DNA from 3 places in the Paenibacillus sonchi genome. Region 1 is predicted to be linked to each of the others. Evidence: riboswitches for the same ligand, from Rfam matches in the RefSeq annotation. Region 1 holds a riboswitch; each other region holds the start of a gene.
What was found. A riboswitch is a leader RNA that binds a small molecule or an ion and turns the genes downstream of it on or off. The one in region 1 is predicted to bind cyclic di-AMP.

Region 1 (6,090 bases):
TATGGCAACGGTGTCGCTTTTGCCTTCCACAACGATTAATTCCTTGATCATTTTTGTACTCCTTACTCTGCAACGCAAAAAGAAGAGGATTCGCTCCCCTTCTTTTTGGCTAAAGAATGTATAAGTGATGAGCGGCAGCTCTGTAATTCCACGCTCAGATTTCTGAGAATTCCTTAAGTGCTACCCTCACTATATCTTATATACCGCTAATTTGCAAAGCAGCCGCCACTTAGTTCAGTTCTGGCTTCACAGGCCCTATCACATAGATCGTGCGTGATTTCCGGCCAAAGTTACGGGCATGGCTCAGTGATTCATAATACACATCCACCTTGTTGCCTTTAATGGCACCGCCGGTATCCTCTGCACGGCGAAACCCAAGTCCCTCAATGTACACCCACCAGCCGATAGGGATTACGCTCGGATCCACAGCAATGGTCCGCCCTTCCGTTACGCGTGTGCCGGAAGCCGTACGGGTACCAATACCCGGCTCTTCCGATGAATAAGCCGTCATGGATACATTTCTGATCATTTTCTTGTACTCAAAATCTACGCCTGCTTTACTGGCAACATTGTTGCTTTTTGCGCTCACTTTGGATGTTTTAGAAGTCGTTGCTGATTTAGAAGTCGCAGTAGTGGCTACAACAGGTTTTGGAAGCGGTTTGGTACCAATGGCAATGATCTTGTCTTTGGTGACCGTCTGCACTTCCTTGCCAACCATACGCATGGATGCCAGCTCGCCATCTTGGTAGATTTTCTCGATGTGCTGGATCATTACGCCCGGCTTGCCCGCTTGTGCAACTCTTACGGTTCCCTTGGTCAGGGAGGGGTCTGCGGTCTTAATGACACGGAAAGGCAAAGCTGTTGTCCGTTGTACCACTTGCTTGTTGATCCGGACAATTTTGACTTCCATGTCTGCAGAAACTGCGGTGCCTAGCGAAGGGTAAATCTTGTCATAGCTTTCCAGGCCAATGCCCAGTTTGTCAATCGCCTGACCGAGTGTATCTTCGGTCGTGTACAACGTTTTGGTGGTCCCGTCCGTAGTGATCTTAATCGCCTGCGTACGGTTGATGACGACACGGTCTCCGTCCTTTATTTCATCACTAAGGCCAATAGATAAAGCATCATGCGGCTGCAGCGAAATTTGTTCCTTTGCCAGCACATCGCTGAGCAGCGCGTCCCGCGTCTCCAGCGTTTGTACCTTCCCGTCTATTACTAAAGTTATTTCTTTAATGCTTCGACCGTGTACGTACAGCAGAATTACCAGCGCGATAATAATTGAGGCCGCGCCTGCAAGCGAAAGTATGCGAGGATTCACTTGCTTCCACCGAAATGCGAAAGACCTGCTGGATGATTGCGAATCATGGGATACTTCTGGTTGGAATACGCCCACTCTCTCCATCCTCCTTACATAGCCCCGTCGTCCAAGTTGTATAACAAAGGTGACTTCATCACTTCTGACGAAACTAGGTTTGAGATTACACAGGATACGCCCGCATTGCTTTAGCGTTTCCTGCTCATGGATCGCCTGCTCGGCATAACTGCTCCAGATACCTGTTATATAACAGTATGCCGGGAACATTCGCATTATTCAAAAACAAAAAAAGCCCGAAAGAGTTCACAGAGGACTCTTTCGTGGCTCTCCGGTGTCAGAATACGCGGGAATGTTTATGCACGAGGTTTCCTCTCTTACTTACGCTTACGGGGTTAGCTGTCGGGTTCGGGCATAAGAGAGACGCCCTATCTCAGGTCACCCGCTCACGGCGGTTGCCCTCAAATTCACCCCAAAGACCACGTAAAGAAATCAAATAACGTCTGCGGCATTTCTGTGTTGTACTCATGTACGGACATGCGGCAGAGCATTATTGGTTCCCCCGTTCTCCATACGGAGACTCAGCGAGACGATCCATGAATTTGGTGACTGTCACAATAACAACAGCTCACTTCACTGAAAAGATGATATCCTGTTTTGATGCATGTTGTAAAGGAGCATTCAACCACGTTTACGCAAAAAAATGATTAAAATATTGTAATAATCAGCTGTTTCTATGTTAAAAAAGTTTAATATATCGGCTATACTTCTTTTTTCACCGCTTTTACTCCCGTTTTCAGACAATCCCAAATCGTTCCAGGGCGTTCGCATACGTAATTTCAGCTAATTCCTGTAAATCAATCCCTTTTATTTCCGCAGCAGCCTCAGCCACAAGCTTCACATAGGCACTCTCATTTCGCTTCCCCCGGAAGGGGTGCGGCGTCAGATATGGAGAGTCCGTTTCGATCAAAAGCCGGTCCATTGGAGTCTGGGCCAGCACCTCTTTTGGCACCCTCGCATTCTTAAAAGTTACAGGTCCCCCGAAGGACAAATGAAAGCCTAAATCAAGGCACATTTTGGCCGTTTCCCAGCTCCCGGAGAAGGAATGCATAACCCCGCCGATTTCATTCGCCTTCTCTTCGCGCAAGATCCGCACTACATCCTCGTGGGCATCCCGGTTATGAATACAGATAGGCATTTTTAGTTCACGGGCCAAACCGATCTGTTTGCGGAATACCTCGTGCTGTACCTCTTTTGGGGAAGTATCCCAATAATAATCCAGTCCGATTTCTCCAATGGCCACCACCTTTTTATGGCTGCACAGGGAAGCGATCCAGTCCATATCCCCCTCTTTCATGTCAATAGCGTCTACGGGATGCCAGCCGACAGCTGCATAAATATAATCATACGTCTCCGCCAATTTCATTGTCGTTGGAATCGTTTCCCGGTTAAATCCAATGTTAATCATCTTGCTGACTCCAGCCTCTAACGCGCGGGCAATGACCTCCGCACGATCCTCGTCGAATTGTGGGGCATCCAGATGAGTATGTGTGTCGAACAAGCGCATGCAACAACATCCTTTCAGGCTTAATTTCTATGATGAATTCCAGAAATTTTTGTATTATTTTGCAAAGATCCCGCCAATGGAAACAGGCAGCCGGGTAAGTGCCTTCTGCAGCTTATCCTGCGGAAAGTACAGGTGGTATCTGCCGCGGTGGATACCGCTGATCGAACGCACAATATCAGATACCTCAGAGATTTCGCGCAGCTTGTCATGGCGGTCAAGCAGCAAAATCTGCTTGCTGTCAAAGCCCTCTCCCGGACGGAACACATCGTAGGGCAGATCTGTCGGATAATCGATTTCCAGGTCGTAATCCGGATGCAGTCCGGCACCGGCAAAACTGCGGCGGATTTCGTCAATGGTCTCTGAATCGAGATGATCCATCTCCACATATTTATACAGTTTACGATGAATAAAACGGCTGCACAAGTTAGTCAGTATTTCATCGTCTTCCAGCGTCCACTGCATGAAGGCCGTTTGGACCAGGGCCTCGTCCAGGAGTAAATATTGTTCTACATTGATCTCTCCGCCGAACAAATCGCTGAGCGGGTTGATCATAAAACGGAATGAGTAGCCTTCCTGGAAAAGCTCTTTCGCCCTCCGGAAAATCTGCCTTAAAATAATTTCCGAGCTGCGTGTAACCGGATGGAAATAAACCTGCCAATACATCTGGTAACGTGACATTAAGTAATCCTCAATGGCATGCATACCCGATTCTTTTACGACAACACGGCCATTATAGGGCCGCAGCATTCGCAAAATACGGTCAATATCGATGGTCCCATAATTCACCCCGGTATAATACGCATCCCGCAGCAAATAATCCATCCGATCCGCATCCAGAGGGCCTGACACCAGGTTGACAACAATCTCATGTTCATACGTTTTGGCAATCACAGATGCAACCTTTTGCGGGAAATCCTCGCCTACTTCGCGTAAAATCGCTGTAATTTCCGTGTTCTCCTGTATAATTCTGCAGGTCCAGTCCTCATGATTCATTTCAAAAGCTTCTTCTATAGAATGGGAGAAAGGGCCATGTCCCAAATCATGCAGCAGTGCTGCACATAAAGTCAGCAGACTTTCCTCCGGCATCCAATCCTTATAACCGCTTCGCTCAAATTGGGAGATGATTCTTCTGGTAATTTCATAAACGCCCAATGAATGGGAAAAACGGCTGTGCTCCGCCCCATGAAAAGTCAGGTAGGAGGTGCCGAGCTGGCGGATCCGCCGCAGACGCTGAAATTCCCTGGTATTGATTAATCGCCAGATCATCGTGTCCTGGACATGAATATAATTGTGAACCGGGTCTTTAAAAACCTTTTCTTCCGTCAACAGCTGCTTCATAAGATCAACTCCTTCAAATAATAGGATTAGGAATCGGCTGAAATAAGGGGTATAATAGTATATGTTGTCGTACTTTGTCGAATAATGACGTTTTAACGATTTACAAATCGACAAATTCCTTTTTAGGTATTTCTCTTGTCATTTGAGTTGATTATAAGCGCTACAAAAGTTTTTTTTCAAAATCCCCTGAAAATTAACCACAAAAAAGGTTGACTGTTTTGGGAATGGTTGGTATTATAAGTATCATAAAACGGTGAACAATGTCGAATAATGACGCTTTTGAACATTGAGAGGAGCAACGATTGAAATGATGAAATCAACAGGAATTGTAAGAAAAGTCGACGAGCTAGGACGGGTTGTTATTCCAATCGAATTGCGCCGCACACTGGGCATTGGAGAAAAAGATGCGCTCGAAATTTACGTGGACGGTGAGCGGATCATGCTTAAAAAATACGAGCCTGCTTGCATCTTCTGCGGCAATGCTGAGAATGTAACCTACTTCAAAGGAAAAATTGTTTGTCACGATTGTATTTCCGCCATCCCTACCCCTGTGACAAATTAAAACAAATCGGTTATAATAAGAACTAATCCAATTGTTAATTCTAACCTTTTTATATCTCCTTGGCCTCCCGTGTTTGCGGGGGGTATTTTTTATGCTTTTTACCCTCCCAAACCCTCCCTACAGGGAGGGCCCCAAGGGCTCCCGCCCTCTGGACACCCGGAAGCTTGTCTAACTGTGAGGGTACGCGTAAGGAAGCAGCGGTTGGCGGCGGACCGACCCTCTTTCGGGCAAGCCCTCGGGGCCCTGTCATGCGAAGGGTTCCGCCATAGGCTTTGCTTCTATGGCGGCTGCGCAAGACGCTCCCGGGTAACGGACGGCGCAGCGAGACCGCTCTCCCTTCGGGAATCGCTTGACGCCGGCACTTTTCTGTGACGGTGGTGCTCGCTGGTTACTGGCGGGTGAGCGGCTTTTGGTGCATTGGAGCGCTCTCCCTGCGGGAATCGCTTGACTGCGAGCTACAACTTATACTAGGCTTGACCCGATTAGCTTTGGCAAATTTGGATAACCACATTCAATAAAGTTATTTTATACCAAATTGCGAATAATTAATTATACTTTATACCCTTACACCCAAATAAATACTCAAATTTCTCCCCTTACCCTATATATAACTCTACAAAATACATTTACTAGAGTAAAGGGCTGGATTTAAACCAGCCCCTCCTCATCAAACCGTACGTGAGGTTTTCCCTCATACGGCTTTCCGATGTTTGTCATTCATGGGCATGCAGATCACAATAGCGTTTTCAGTCCATACATGTTGGCAATATACTTAACCTCAGATAATGAACTCATCCATCTTCTACGTTGTCTCTTCTTCGCATACCACCGGGTTAATCTCTGCAAAATATACCAATCCAGCTTAGTTAACCTCTTTTGGCTATAGTTCGTGTAGTAGTAATTTCTCCATCCTTGAATTTTTGGATTGAGCCATTCCACCTGTTCCGCGAACGATCTTGAGCGCATGCTCGGCGGTGCTAATCTGTTTTTGACCACGCCTCGGATCCGTTCCTCTGCCTTCTTCGTTAGCCACTGTTGCGTGGTATAATATACCTTCCCTTGAGAAGTTTCTGCTTTCGTTTTTCGGTGGTGCATTCCTAAAAAGTCGAACCCTTCGTCTCCTGTCCACAAGCCTACAATTCGGGTTTTCGTCGGGTGTAGGGTGAGTTCCAGACGTTCCATGATTCTGCGTATGAGTTCATACGCATGTTCGGCGTCCTTTTTGGTTTTGCAGACCACTACAAAGTCGTCTGCATACCTTGTCAGCTCTCCCAATCCACTTCCGTGTTTCTCCCACAATCGGTCAAAGTAGTG
Region 2 (6,090 bases), 920 kb from region 1:
GGAGATCAAAACATTTTCCAAAGGCATGAAGATGAAGCTTTGTATTGCTGTAGCACTCTCCCATAAGCCAAAGCTCCTGATCCTGGACGAAGCGACTAGCGGACTTGATCCTATCATGCGTGACGATATGTTGGATGTTTTTCTGGATTTTGTACAGGACGAAAACCACTCTATCCTGATGTCTTCCCACATCACAACGGATTTGGAGAAAGTGGCTGATTACATCACCTTTATTCACGAGGGAAAAGTTCTGTTCTGTAAGGCAAAGGACGAACTACGTTACAACTACGGTATTATTCGTTGCGGGGCAGCGCTGTTTGAACAGATTGACAAATCGGAGGTCCTTGCCTACCGGAAGTGCGACTATCAGTGGGATGTGCTGGTTGCCGATAAGGAACAAGCGCGCCGCAAGCATAAGACGGCAGTAGTGGACGACGCTTCTATTGACGATATTCTTCTTCTCTATGTAAAGGGGGAACAGGTGTAATGAAAAGCTTGATTTTAAAAGATTTGTATAACATTGGACACAACGCAAAATCCATGTTTTTTATGCTGCTGGTTTTTGCCTTCATATTTGTTCCTTTCAGCGGACCGGAAGCCTATATTATCGCGAGTGGGGTTCTATGCAGCATGATGGTTATGACTACGTTCAGCTTTGATGACAACTCCAAGTGGATGAAATATGCTATGGTTACCCCAGTTACCAAAAAAGACTTAGTGGCTAGCAAGTTTATCGTTCTGCTGATTTTCTCGATTATCGGTGTTGTCATCGGTCTAGTGATTGGTTTCATTGGCGGCATCATCGTCCGTAAAGTTGATTACAGCAACATGAGCGACGTCCTCACTCTGCCGGTAGTGGCTGTGGTTGGACTTGTGATTGCGGAAATCTTAGGAAGTATGTCTATCCCTCTCTTATTTAAGTTCGGTACAGAAAAAGCCCGTACATTATCACTTGTTTCCTTTATCATTCCCGCTGTAATTTGCTTTGGTGTATATGAGATTCTTATCTTCTTTGGTGTTTCTTTCACAGATCAGCTTGAATTGATCCTGCTGTGCTGCTCCCCGGTGATAGCGCTGGTATGGAACTTGATGATGTACAAAATCAGCTATGCGATCTTCTCAAAGAAGGAACTTTTATATTAAGAAATGAAAGAAGGACAAACAGGTACGCCGCACGCCCGGAAGTTCTATCCTAATGTTGTTCAAATTGAGTCAGGAAAAAGTTATAAAAAAATCCAAGTGGAAAAAGGATTACTAATTCAGTTCATTTCGCTCCTGAGAGTAAAATCACCCAATTAAGTTCCCTTTTTCCACTTGAATCTCCATTTGTTGACTGTTTTAAAACCTTCAATCTATTATTCCTATTCCTACGAAGCTACAGATTACTGCTCCTTATCCCGCCCGAGCAGCCCGCTGAGCGCCTCTGTCACGTTCATGCCGGTAAGCGTCTTTGTCAATTCAGGAACCTGGGTCATGATTTTGGCGATATCGCTGGTAATTTTGTTCACGCCGGATGAAGCTCCATCCTGGGAAATCACTGTAATCTTATCGACCTTGGCCAGCGGAGAGGCGATTTTCTCGGCCAATTCCGGCAGGACCTTCAGGAATTCCACTGTAAGCGCAGCTTGCGTGAACTGTTTGTACGCCTCGGCTTTCTTCTCCAGCGCTCCCGCTTCCGCCGCTCCAGCCAATTGTACAATTTCCGCGTTGGCTCTCCCCTTCGCCAGCTCGGCTTCTGCTGTGGCCAGCCCCCGCTTGGTCGTCGTGGCCGCCTCTGCCTCCGCTTCAAGAATTTGCCGCTGCTTGGCCGCTTCCGCTCTCATAATCGTAGCCTGGTTCTCCGCCTGGGCCGGCTTGATCACCGTTGCCTCCAGCTCCTTCTGTCTCAGCTCCACTTCAATTTCCCGGACAGTCCGGTTAGCCTCCGCTTCCATCTGCGTGATCTTGACCTGCTCGGTAACCAGCGACTGCTTGATTTTGTTCTGCTGCAATTCGTACGCAAGATCCGCCTGGGCTTTCTTCACTTCTGTCTCCAGCTTAAAGTCCGCCTGCTTAATGTTCAATTCCTTCTCGAACTGAGATTCCTTGGCGCGGGCGGCGGTTCCCGCTTCGATGGTGGCCTGATGCGCATTGGCTTTGGCAATCGAGGATTCCTTCTCCGCCTCAGCTTGCTTGATCTGGATATCGCGTTCCGCTTCTGCCTTGGCGATGCTGGCATCGCGGCGGATGCGCTCAATTTCCGGAACCCCCATGTTGTCGATATACCCTTTGTCATCCGTAATTTTCTTAATGGTGAAGCTGACTACCTCAAGCCCCATCTTGTCGAGGTCTTCCGAGCAGGTCTCCCGCATCTTGCTGTTGATTTCGTCAGGAGTTTTTAGAATGGATTCCACTGTCAATTGTCCGATCAAGCCGCGCAAATGGCCTTCCACCGAATGCAGGATAATCGTCTCGCGGTCCTCTTCCGGCCGGTCGATAAACTGCTCACTGGCCGTCAGAATAGCGGTTGGATCGCTTTTTATCTTAATCTGGGCCACCGCCTCCAGGTTGAGCTTGATGCCCTGCTGGGAGAACATCGCCTGCGCCGGGATGACATCGAAGCTCATCAGCATCATGGAGATGGTCTTATTGTTCTGGAAGCCGGGGATGACGAACGTCCCGCCGCCCTGAACCACTCTTTTTCCGCCGAGGCCGTAGACTATCATCGCCTGATTGGGCGGAACTTTTTTATAAGCGTTCACGATACTGAACAAAGCCAGGAGAATAACAACAACAATTCCCGAGATTAAATAGAGCATAACCATCCGGTTCGACACTCCCCGTTATTTATAATTGTCCGCTTTCCCTCTCGAAGAGGGTTACAGACGCCATTCCTTTTTCCACCTTTAAAATAATCACCCTGTCGCCCTTGGCGAGCTGCTGCCCGGGCTCTGCCCGCACACCAATGGAGCGCATCGTTCCGTGCAGCACATATTTCATTTCTCCAACTGCTCCATCCGCTGCAGGAATGCTGATATACCCGAGCTGCCCCGCCTGCTCATAATCCAATTCATTCATGCTGTTATCGTACCGGGTCATCACCCGGGCCAGCACCGCATACATCAGACAGCCGACCAGCAAGGCAACCACGGTGCCGATCAGCAACACGGCAAGCATATTTATTCCGCTGAACCGGGTAAGCACATAACCAGTGCCGCCCCAGACCGTGACAAACACCATCAGAGGGAGTATAGGCACAAAGCCCGGACCACCAGCATCGCCGCCTCCCGCATGCAGATGGCCCGCCAGGCCATGCCCATGAAATCCGCCGCTGAGGAGGAGCAATAGTCCCACCCAGAAGCACACGATAAATACAGTAACGATAACTATCCCTCCTTTTAAGCAGTTTAGATCGTATCAAAATACTCTAAATATCGTTGTTATACGATTTTTAGTTTCTCATGCAGATCGCCTGCACAGCAAAAAGACCACAGAAGCGGCAGGGCTCTCCGTGGTCGGTTAATCGATCATGGCGCTCATCCTCTCTCTTCGAGGCTTACGGGGTTAGCTGACGGATTCGGGCAGCGAGATTGCCCTACCCTGCAAGAAGCGGCTTGTCAGCACGCTGCAAGGATTCACCCCAGGTGAGCGGAAGCTATCCCAGCAAAAGCCGCATTCACCATTGGTTCCCCCGTTCCCAGTACCGGAATTCAGCCATTTGAGAACAGTTATATTTCATTCGGTTGCTGATTTGAATCTTACGCCTGTAGCCGTTTAATGTAAAACGTTTCCTGTGACAAAAGAAGCCAAAAATGCCACCACTTCACGAATGAAGGCGCATTCTTGGGTTTCGCTCTTAAGCGGCCGGTGATTTACTCTATTTTGCTCCATTTCTCGAAAGCAGTGAGGCACCTCAACACTTCTCTATAGCCGAGCCCCACGCACAAGCGAACGGCGGCCCGCCCAGATGTACGCAGCAGAGGTGGCGGCCACAATGAGAATGAACGGGATCACATCCAGCCGGGGCGACAAAGCGGTTCCTCTTGGGTACATTGCGTAATAGGCCGTTGTGGAGGGGAACCAGGCACCGATCGAAGCATGGAGCCCGGTAAGCACAATATTGGCTATCACAATCGAAGCCGATAAAATCAGAGAGGACACAAACGACTTCAAGCGCATGGACACCCATAACTGCAGCGCCGCAAACGGCAGGATAGCCAGCCAGCCCCCAACCGTACCGGTGATCAATTCGGTAACATCCAAATCATTCCCCAAGTGAAGCAGTTCTCCCGCGAGCAGATAAGAGCCGGCAAAAAGCAGTTGAATTAAACCCAACAGCAGCATCAGCGTCCCCAATTTGGCATAATAGACACGGGAACGGGGAATGGGCAGGCAAAACAGCTGTTTCCAGCCCCCGTTAATATGCTCATAACGGCAGATAAAAGAAGCCAGCACCCCGGCATAAAGCGGATATAAAAACAAGCCGTGAAAGCTGGCCATATGCAGATAGAAGGTTTTCCAGCCGCGCACATAGAAACCGGCAAAATTCTCTGAATCTAAACTATTGATTCCGAGCATCACCGTTCCAACCGCACCGATAAGGAACAGGATGAAGATGACGGGATACTGCAGCTTCATTCGTTCGGCTTTCATCAAAAATTCCATAATCACACCTCTGTTAATCAGAATTGTTTGTTTTTGAAATGCAGGGTCCCGGCGGCCAGCAGCATCGCTCCCAGGCCTGCGCTAATGCCAATCCACCTCCCGGGATGCGCCATGAACGGACTGGACAGGGTCGGATAGGCCCATGGCCACACCCAGGTCCACAATGCTGCACTGCTGTCCCGCGCGATGAACAGGCCGGACACAGCGCCCAATAAGCCAATGGACATCGGAATGGCCTGGTTCGAGAATTGGACCGACAGCCACATCTGCAGCCCCAGCACCGCTGCTGAGGCGAGAAAGCTGTACACGATTTGCCTGATCAGGAACTGGAACGGCAGCGGTTCGGAGGTGTAGCAGATCCAGAGCAGAAGCAGGCCGGCAATAATCAGCAAGGCAGTACAGAGCAGCAGGACAAGAACCCACAACGCCTTGGCCCAATAAAGAGCAGCACGGGATATGGGCAGGGTCAACAGCTGCTTCCAGCTGTTGGATTCGTGTTCCACACCGGCAATCATGCCAGCGAGCAACGCGGTGTTCAGCAGCATCACGAAACCCAGAAACATATACATCACATTAAACACGCCGTATACCCCTGCCGGACCTTTGAAATAGAGGTACCATTCCAGCGCCATAAATGCGATGAACAGCCCGGAGCTGATAACCGGCAGCCAGCAGGCTGCCGGTTTGAGCCGCATGCCTTCGGCCCGCAGGACCCGCCACATCATAAGCTTACTCCCTTTCCGGTCAGCTCCATGAACAGCTCTTCCAGCGATTTGCTGTGTTCCCGTGCATTCATAATCCCGTATGGGCCCAGCAGCTTGAACAATTCTGCCTGCGGCATACTGGCATTCTCTGCCGCAACCGACAGCATATTGCCTTTCCGCTCCACGATGAATCCTTGCAGCAATAGCGTACGCAGTGCTTCCTCCGGGCGCTCCACGGCAAATTCCAGCACTTTGCCCCTCCGCCGCTCCAGCAATTCCAATGCCCCCTGATAGACGAGCCGGCCGCTGCTGATAATCCCGATCTCATCTGCAATCGTATCCACCTCGCTCAGCAGATGGCTGGACAGCAGGATCGTCATCCCCTGATCATGGGCCAGCGACAGCATCAGATGCCGTATTTCCTGGATGCCCGCGGGGTCCAGGCCGTTGGTCGGCTCATCCAGGATCAGCAGCTGCGGCCCCCGCAGCAGGGCTGCTGCGATGCCCAGCCGCTGCTTCATGCCAAGGGAATATCCGCTCACTTTGCGGTTCGCGCTTGACGTCAGCCGCACAATTTCCAATACCTCACCGATGCGCCGGTCAGGCAGCTTCAGCAGTGTGCTCAATATTTTCAAATTTTTGTACCCGGTCAGATGCCCGTAATAGGACGGGTTCTCTACCAGAGAGCCTACCTTGCGCAAAATGTCCAGACTGTTCTCCGGCATCTCTTGTCCAAACATGC
Region 3 (6,090 bases), 3.1 Mb from region 1:
CAGCGCGAGCGAAACGGCGGCCACGGTAAGCAGGACTGGGCGGCTGATGCGGTATGTGCCTCTCTCCTTCCATTTGGCAATATATTTAGGCCGGAACATAAAAAACAGGAAGAAGACGATATCCACAAAAATAAACAGATAATACGGCGTAATCAGGGAATAGGTGCTCTCTCCGACCTTAGTAACCTTATCCGCTTGCTGCAGTGCATGATAGGTCGCAATCACACCATAATATTTGTAATACATCAGGACGGCAAAATAAATCACCGTGATGAACAAATTCGCAATCATGTAGTACAGAATCTTCCGTTTGGAGGACAGCCATTCAATCAGACTGAATACAATGATGAAAAAGGGAATTTCGGTGAAGACCATACTCCAGTTCGGACCGTCGCTGAACACGACAAACCAGGCCACGGCGCTTTTGAGCAGCAGCACGAAGGTGAATAATAGAATCGGCCGGTTTAAAATGCTATTCAATGATTTCTTCATGAAACAATTCATTTCCTTTCAAAAAAATGATGGACTGCCCCGCTCGTGTTATCAATCCCCTACTGCATTAAATCACAAAGTACATAGGTTATCAACCTATTTTCAGAAATAAAAACACACTGCTAATTATATATGCGCACCAAAAAAACGGAAGCCCAAAAACATCACATGAAGTTCCGGACTTCCGTTTTTTTAGAATGAATTTATAAATTTCAATGCTTCAAGAAGGCTGCTCCGCCAATGCTGTGGATCAGTGATTCAAAACCGTTGCTGGCCATGTGAGGATAGCTCATGCAGAGCTTTTGATATTCCTGAACGATACGTTCGTGAAGCGGATGATCGGCAGGAATTTGTAACTGGGAGGACAGGACTTCGCTGAGTCCCATATTTCGGATCGAATCCTGAAGCTGCAAAGCATCCGGGTCTGAATAATGGTCAAAAAAGAGGGCTGAAGTGATCGCCGAGACCAGACAGTCTGTCTCCAGACCCAGTCAAGCTCAGCGCTGTGAAATTGACTTGCTGTTGGCGTCTGCTTGTAAAAACCAAAACAAAGGCTTTCTAAGCGCGTCAAGAGCGGCAGATAAGATAACACAGCCTGATTGCGTTTGCAAACAGAACAGAACAAGCCCATTCCAGCTTATTTTGTGAGCGCTATCATAAGCGGAGTTTGGGCAGGGCTGAAAACGCCTGAAACCCTTAATACCTCTGGACTTGCAAGGCTTCAGCCAGCAGTGCGCAGGAAGTGAATGAATCCGCCTGCTTTGCGGCCCGCCAAAATTCGGGCGAATTTTTTTCAGAACACGCCTTTTTATGCCTGCAAGGCACAAAAACCCCCTTATTCTGCGGTTGGCATCCGCACACAGGACAAGGGGGAATTGGGGGGCTGATCAAGCAAGATTATGGCGTTGACCGGGAATCCTGACTTAACCCAAGCTTCTTCACCAGCGGCTTGATCGACAAGCCTTGCACCAGAAGTGAGAACAGGACCACGCTGAACGTCAGCACCAAGATGTCCTGCCTCCCTTCAAAAGACATGGGCAGACTTAAGGCGAGCGCAATCGACAGGCTTCCCTTCAATCCGCCCCAATTCAGCACTGCCTTCCAGGAGCCGGGGAAATTCTTCAAGAACGCAAGACTTGAGTAGAGTGCGATGGTTCTGCCAAGTAATACGATAACAATCGCAGCCAGCATCAGCCACCATTTGTCCGAGAAATCAATATTTTTAATTTCCAGCCCAATCATCAGGAAGATCAAGGAATTCGCCACGAGGGTGATCACATCCCAAAAGGAATTAATGTTCGTCTTCGTAGTTTCGGACATGCCGATCCGTGCTCCATAATTGCCGAAGATCAACCCGCTAACGGCAACCGCTATAACTCCGGAGACATGGAAGTGCTCTGAAATGAAGTAGCTCCCAAAAAACAGCAGCATGGAAAAACCAATCTCCAGCGGAAAATCATCATACAGGCGGATCAGCTGTGAGAACAAATAACCCATAATGGCACCAACCAGGATGCCCCCGAGCGCAAACTTCAGAAACAGCAGAATACCGCTGCCGATTCCCGCCCATCCCATTTCCATGTATGAGAGCAGGTACACAGAGGAAATCTGGAACAGTACAACAGCAATACCGTCATTGAAAAGAGACTCCCCTTCAATGATGGTTACCACATTTTTGGGCACACCGAGAGATTTGAAGATGGATATGACGCTTATCGGGTCTGTTGCGCTCATCAGCGCCGCAAATGTAAAGGATACAATCAAGGGCAGTCCCAAGCCGAAATATACCGCAAGACCGATAATCAGAAATGACAGCAGCGTTCCGCCAAAAGCCAAAGCAAGCACCGGTTTGCTCTGTTCTTTCAAATGCGAAAAGGGCAGCTTCAGTGTGGCGTCACCCAAAAGGATCGGCAGGAATAAAGAAATGATAATTGCTTGAAACACATGCGACTGTGTGATAAAAACCTCCGCCTCCTCCAAGACGGGAATATGCACAAAACCCAGCAGCAGTCCAACCACTACCAGTGCAATGGAATATGGCTGGTTAAGCTTTTTGGCAACCGCTATAACGCCCATGGATACAGCAAGCAGGATTAGAACCTGAATGAAGATTTCATCGAAATGATTCATTTGTCACCTCAGCTATTGAATTTTGACTTTAACAAACTTTATAGAGTATACTCTAACAGCGCTTAATTCCCAGCATTTTCAGCTGGAAAGCGGGGGAACCAGTCAATTGGGGCGAATCATTAAGCATCAGAATGTTAGGGTACCATCTTACCCGAGTCCGTCAGCTAACCTCGTCAGTAGTGGACGGGTCTGCTTTTTTAGTTATTTCACATAACCAGAGACCCTTGTTAAGGGTCTCTTTTTGTGCTTTTCAGACCCTGCTGGCTGCAGTTTGGCTTTTGACACGATTCCCCCTTCTTATCACTAAATAAGACTAGGGAGAGATGTACATGCAAAAGGTAAAGTACATAACGGATATCAGCAAGATTGCTAAGCTGTCAGATCTGAGCATGTCAAGATTATCCGTCTCGGCTCCAAAATCCCCGTCTTCAATCCCATGCGCATTTATGAGGATGAGGATTTCCTGAATATCATTCGGACTTACTCGACTGAAGAACACCGGATCTATGTAATGGCGCATATTAATCATCCCCATGAAATCACAGCCGAAGCCCGCAAAGCATTTCAAGCCCTTCACCATGCCGGTGCCATTGTCGTCAATCAAACCCCTGTCCTGAAAGGAATCAATGATGACCCGGAAGTTCTCGGAGAACTGCTCCGTCTATCCTGGGCCGGAGTCACTCCCTATTATTTCTTCGTTAACCGGCCAGTCGCCGGCAACCGGGAGTTTGTTCTCCCCCTTGAACGTGTCTATCGCATTGTTGAGCAAGCCAAATCACGAACCTCCGGTCTGGGCAAAAGAGTGCGGCTGGCCATGAGCCATTCCTCCGGAAAAATAGAGATTCTGGCGATTGATCAAGGCAAGGCGTATCTCAAGTATCACCAATCCAGAGACGGGGAATACGGCAAGTTCATGATTCTGGACTGTCCGGTGGTTCGATGATTTGCCCGGCAAAGAGGAGCACTGGAACAGACCTGTGCAGGCAACAGGCATGTTTTCGGCTTCCGAGGATCTATTGCTGCAAGCTGCCCTTTCTGACTGATGGCTCAGCAGGGCGGTATCATCCGCCCTCCAGCCCGTCGCCCCGCTGATGAATGGCATGCTGGTCGATCAGGAAATTTAACAGCAGGCGGTTAAAAAGCTGCGGCTGGCACAGATGGCTGGGGTACATGGCATCATCCAGCACCACCAGCTGCGCCGAAGGCAGCATGGAGGCGTTCTTGCTCGCCTGCGCCAGCCTCCACTCATTCTGGCTTCCGGTTACACACAGCACAGGAACCTGCAGCTTGGCCGCATAGGCAAGAATATCAATCTGGCGCAGGGCAATCCGCTGTTTGATCCCTTCGGTTGGCCGTTTATGCAGCAGCTCATTCCGGAGGATATGATAAGCGGGCAGCCATTTGTTATAGGCGATTCTCAGGGAGCGCAGAAGCAGCTCAGGCGGCAAATAATACGATATCCATGAGCATCTCTCGACAATTCCCCATAACCGGTTATTTAACGTGGAATCATGTCCGTTCGAACAGTTGTCCACCAGCACCAGCGCACGTACCAGCTCCGGGTTCTGCACAGCGAATTTCTGGGCCAGCACACCCCCGCCGGAGCTTGCGACGAGAATCACGCTCAGCAGCCTCAGACGGCGGAGCAGCTCCTTCAGATCCTCACACTGGGTATCCAGAATGCGGTGAACCTCGACATCCATTTTTCCGGACAACCCGTTCCCTCTCAGATCCAGAACAATCACTTGAACACGGTCACGAAAATACTCAATTTGCGGCTCAAACAGATGATGCGAGGTCAGGTGATCATGAATAAAAACAACCGGCACCCCTGTACCATAGGTTTCGTAGTAGATAGTAGTTCCATTTAGTTGAATTTGCGGCAATCCATTCGTCTCCTCTCTTCTACGCTTACGGGGTTAGCTGACGGATTCGGGCCTGAAGAGTAGCCCTACTCGAATGTTCGAGATTCACCCCTTGGCATGCCAGTTGCAAAACTGCACACGCGGTGGTTCCCCCGCTTCTTTTACAGAATTCAGCGAAAAAGACAATATTCTTTAGTTTACTATTATTTATACTGTGAATCATTCTCCTTCGTCTCATTCTTTTCCAGCACCGGCTTCAGATCATCCTGCACGCTGCCCTTCCATAATGGCACACCCGAGCGGTAAGCCGACCGGCCATTCAGATGCCCTGCAACCGGAGAAGTGATGAAGACGAATACAATCGCGAGCAGCAGCTTGATGCTGACTATGTCTATATAGAAGTAAAAAAACAGAAAGGCTCCTGTCAGCACACACAATACACCCAGTGTAGCACTTTTGGTGGCGGCATGGGAACGTAAATAGACATCCGGCAGCCGGACCAGTCCAAACGCGCCAAGCCCGCAAAACAATGCGCCCAGCAATACCAGTATCACAATTAGCAGCTCACCGATCAAGCTTATCACCTCCATGCTCCATAACCGTGTCTCTTTCAATATATCTGGCTAATGCCGTAGTCCCGATAAACGTCAGAATTCCGATTACAAGGACAATTTCGAAATAATCCTCTGTCTTCTGCCGCATGCTCAGTACCGCGACCACCGCCAGCAGATTGATGCCGATGGTGTCCAGCGCAGCAATCCGGTCTGAACGGGTTGGGCCTTGAATCAGCCTGTACAGGCAGGCCAGCATGGCCAGTGCCAGGATCGTCAGTGAAATATTAAGAAGTATCGGAATCATTGCCGGGTCACCTCCATAATCGCTTTTTCAAAGGTTCCCTCGATCTGGCGGGAGAGCTGGCCGGCGTCCTCAATATCCATAGCGTGAATATAGAGGGTCCGGCCGCTTCCCGACACCTCCAGCGTTAGCGTCCCCGGTGTCAGACAGATGAGGCATGAGAGCAGGGTGACCTCAAAATCGGATCGAAGTGCGGTTTCATAGGCGAAGATGCCCGGACGAACGGTCAGTCTGGGACGAATAATTTGCCGGATGACCGCAAAGCTGGACCAGACCAGTTCCCGCAGAAACAGTGCCAGCAGCTTCACTATGGACCACACGCGGTTCAAATAAAGCGGCTCAGGAAGGAACTTGTGCAGCACCATCAGAATTCCGCTTCCCAGCAGATAGCCGATTACAAAGCTTGAGCCTGACCCGTCGCCGCTCAGCATCATCCACAGAAACGCAGTCATCAGGTTTAATAAGATTTGAACAGCCATCTTCATCTACTCCTTCAATACAGCTTCAATGTAAAGCCGGGGCGAACCAAGCACTTCCCCCGCCTGTGATACATAGGTATTCACCCGCTCTGCTCCAAGGCCCATCAGGATGACCAGAACGAGGAGTCCGGCAGCCACCGCCGTCCCGCTTTTTAGTTTAACCTTGGGCGGTTCCGTGTCCGGCATATTGCCCCAGAAGGCAAGTCTGAACACCTTGATCAGCGAGTACAGCACGAGCAGGCTAGAACCCAGTCCGATGAGGGATAACG

Region 2: it holds a riboswitch for cyclic di-AMP, as region 1 does, so the genes downstream of both, JI735_RS12875 (NfeD family membrane protein) here and JI735_RS08790 (resuscitation-promoting factor) in region 1, are expected to answer to the same signal.
Region 3: it holds a riboswitch for cyclic di-AMP, as region 1 does, so the genes downstream of both, JI735_RS22180 (KamA family radical SAM protein) here and JI735_RS08790 (resuscitation-promoting factor) in region 1, are expected to answer to the same signal.

What each region holds. Positions count from the first base shown of each region.
Region 1 covers NZ_CP068595.1:1,897,848-1,903,937, reverse strand. The annotation lists gene rnmV (ribonuclease M5) at 1-51, opposite strand, end outside; gene JI735_RS08790 (resuscitation-promoting factor) at 230-1,390, opposite strand; cyclic di-AMP (ydaO/yuaA leader) riboswitch at 1,679-1,906, opposite strand; gene JI735_RS08785 (TatD family hydrolase) at 2,106-2,876, opposite strand; gene JI735_RS08780 (HD domain-containing protein) at 2,931-4,214, opposite strand; gene JI735_RS08775 (AbrB/MazE/SpoVT family DNA-binding domain-containing protein) at 4,522-4,776, shown strand; gene ltrA (group II intron reverse transcriptase/maturase) at 5,509-6,090, opposite strand, start outside.
Region 2 covers NZ_CP068595.1:2,818,535-2,824,624, reverse strand. The annotation lists gene JI735_RS12890 (ABC transporter ATP-binding protein) at 1-487, shown strand, start outside; gene JI735_RS12885 (ABC-2 transporter permease) at 487-1,143, shown strand; gene JI735_RS12880 (flotillin family protein) at 1,383-2,798, opposite strand; gene JI735_RS12875 (NfeD family membrane protein) at 2,827-3,333, opposite strand; cyclic di-AMP (ydaO/yuaA leader) riboswitch at 3,518-3,705, opposite strand; gene JI735_RS12870 (ABC transporter permease) at 3,904-4,644, opposite strand; gene JI735_RS12865 (ABC transporter permease) at 4,662-5,369, opposite strand; gene JI735_RS12860 (ABC transporter ATP-binding protein) at 5,366-6,090, opposite strand, start outside.
Region 3 covers NZ_CP068595.1:4,995,994-5,002,083, reverse strand. The annotation lists gene JI735_RS22195 (LTA synthase family protein) at 1-492, opposite strand, end outside; gene JI735_RS22190 (hypothetical protein) at 705-878, opposite strand; gene JI735_RS22185 (cation:proton antiporter) at 1,390-2,622, opposite strand; cyclic di-AMP (ydaO/yuaA leader) riboswitch at 2,672-2,816, shown strand; partial or broken gene JI735_RS22180 (KamA family radical SAM protein) at 3,008-3,665, shown strand; gene JI735_RS22175 (alpha/beta fold hydrolase) at 3,684-4,508, opposite strand; cyclic di-AMP (ydaO/yuaA leader) riboswitch at 4,516-4,673, opposite strand; gene mnhG (monovalent cation/H(+) antiporter subunit G) at 4,691-5,068, opposite strand; gene JI735_RS22165 (Na(+)/H(+) antiporter subunit F1) at 5,052-5,345, opposite strand; gene JI735_RS22160 (Na+/H+ antiporter subunit E) at 5,342-5,821, opposite strand; gene JI735_RS22155 (Na+/H+ antiporter subunit D) at 5,828-6,090, opposite strand, start outside.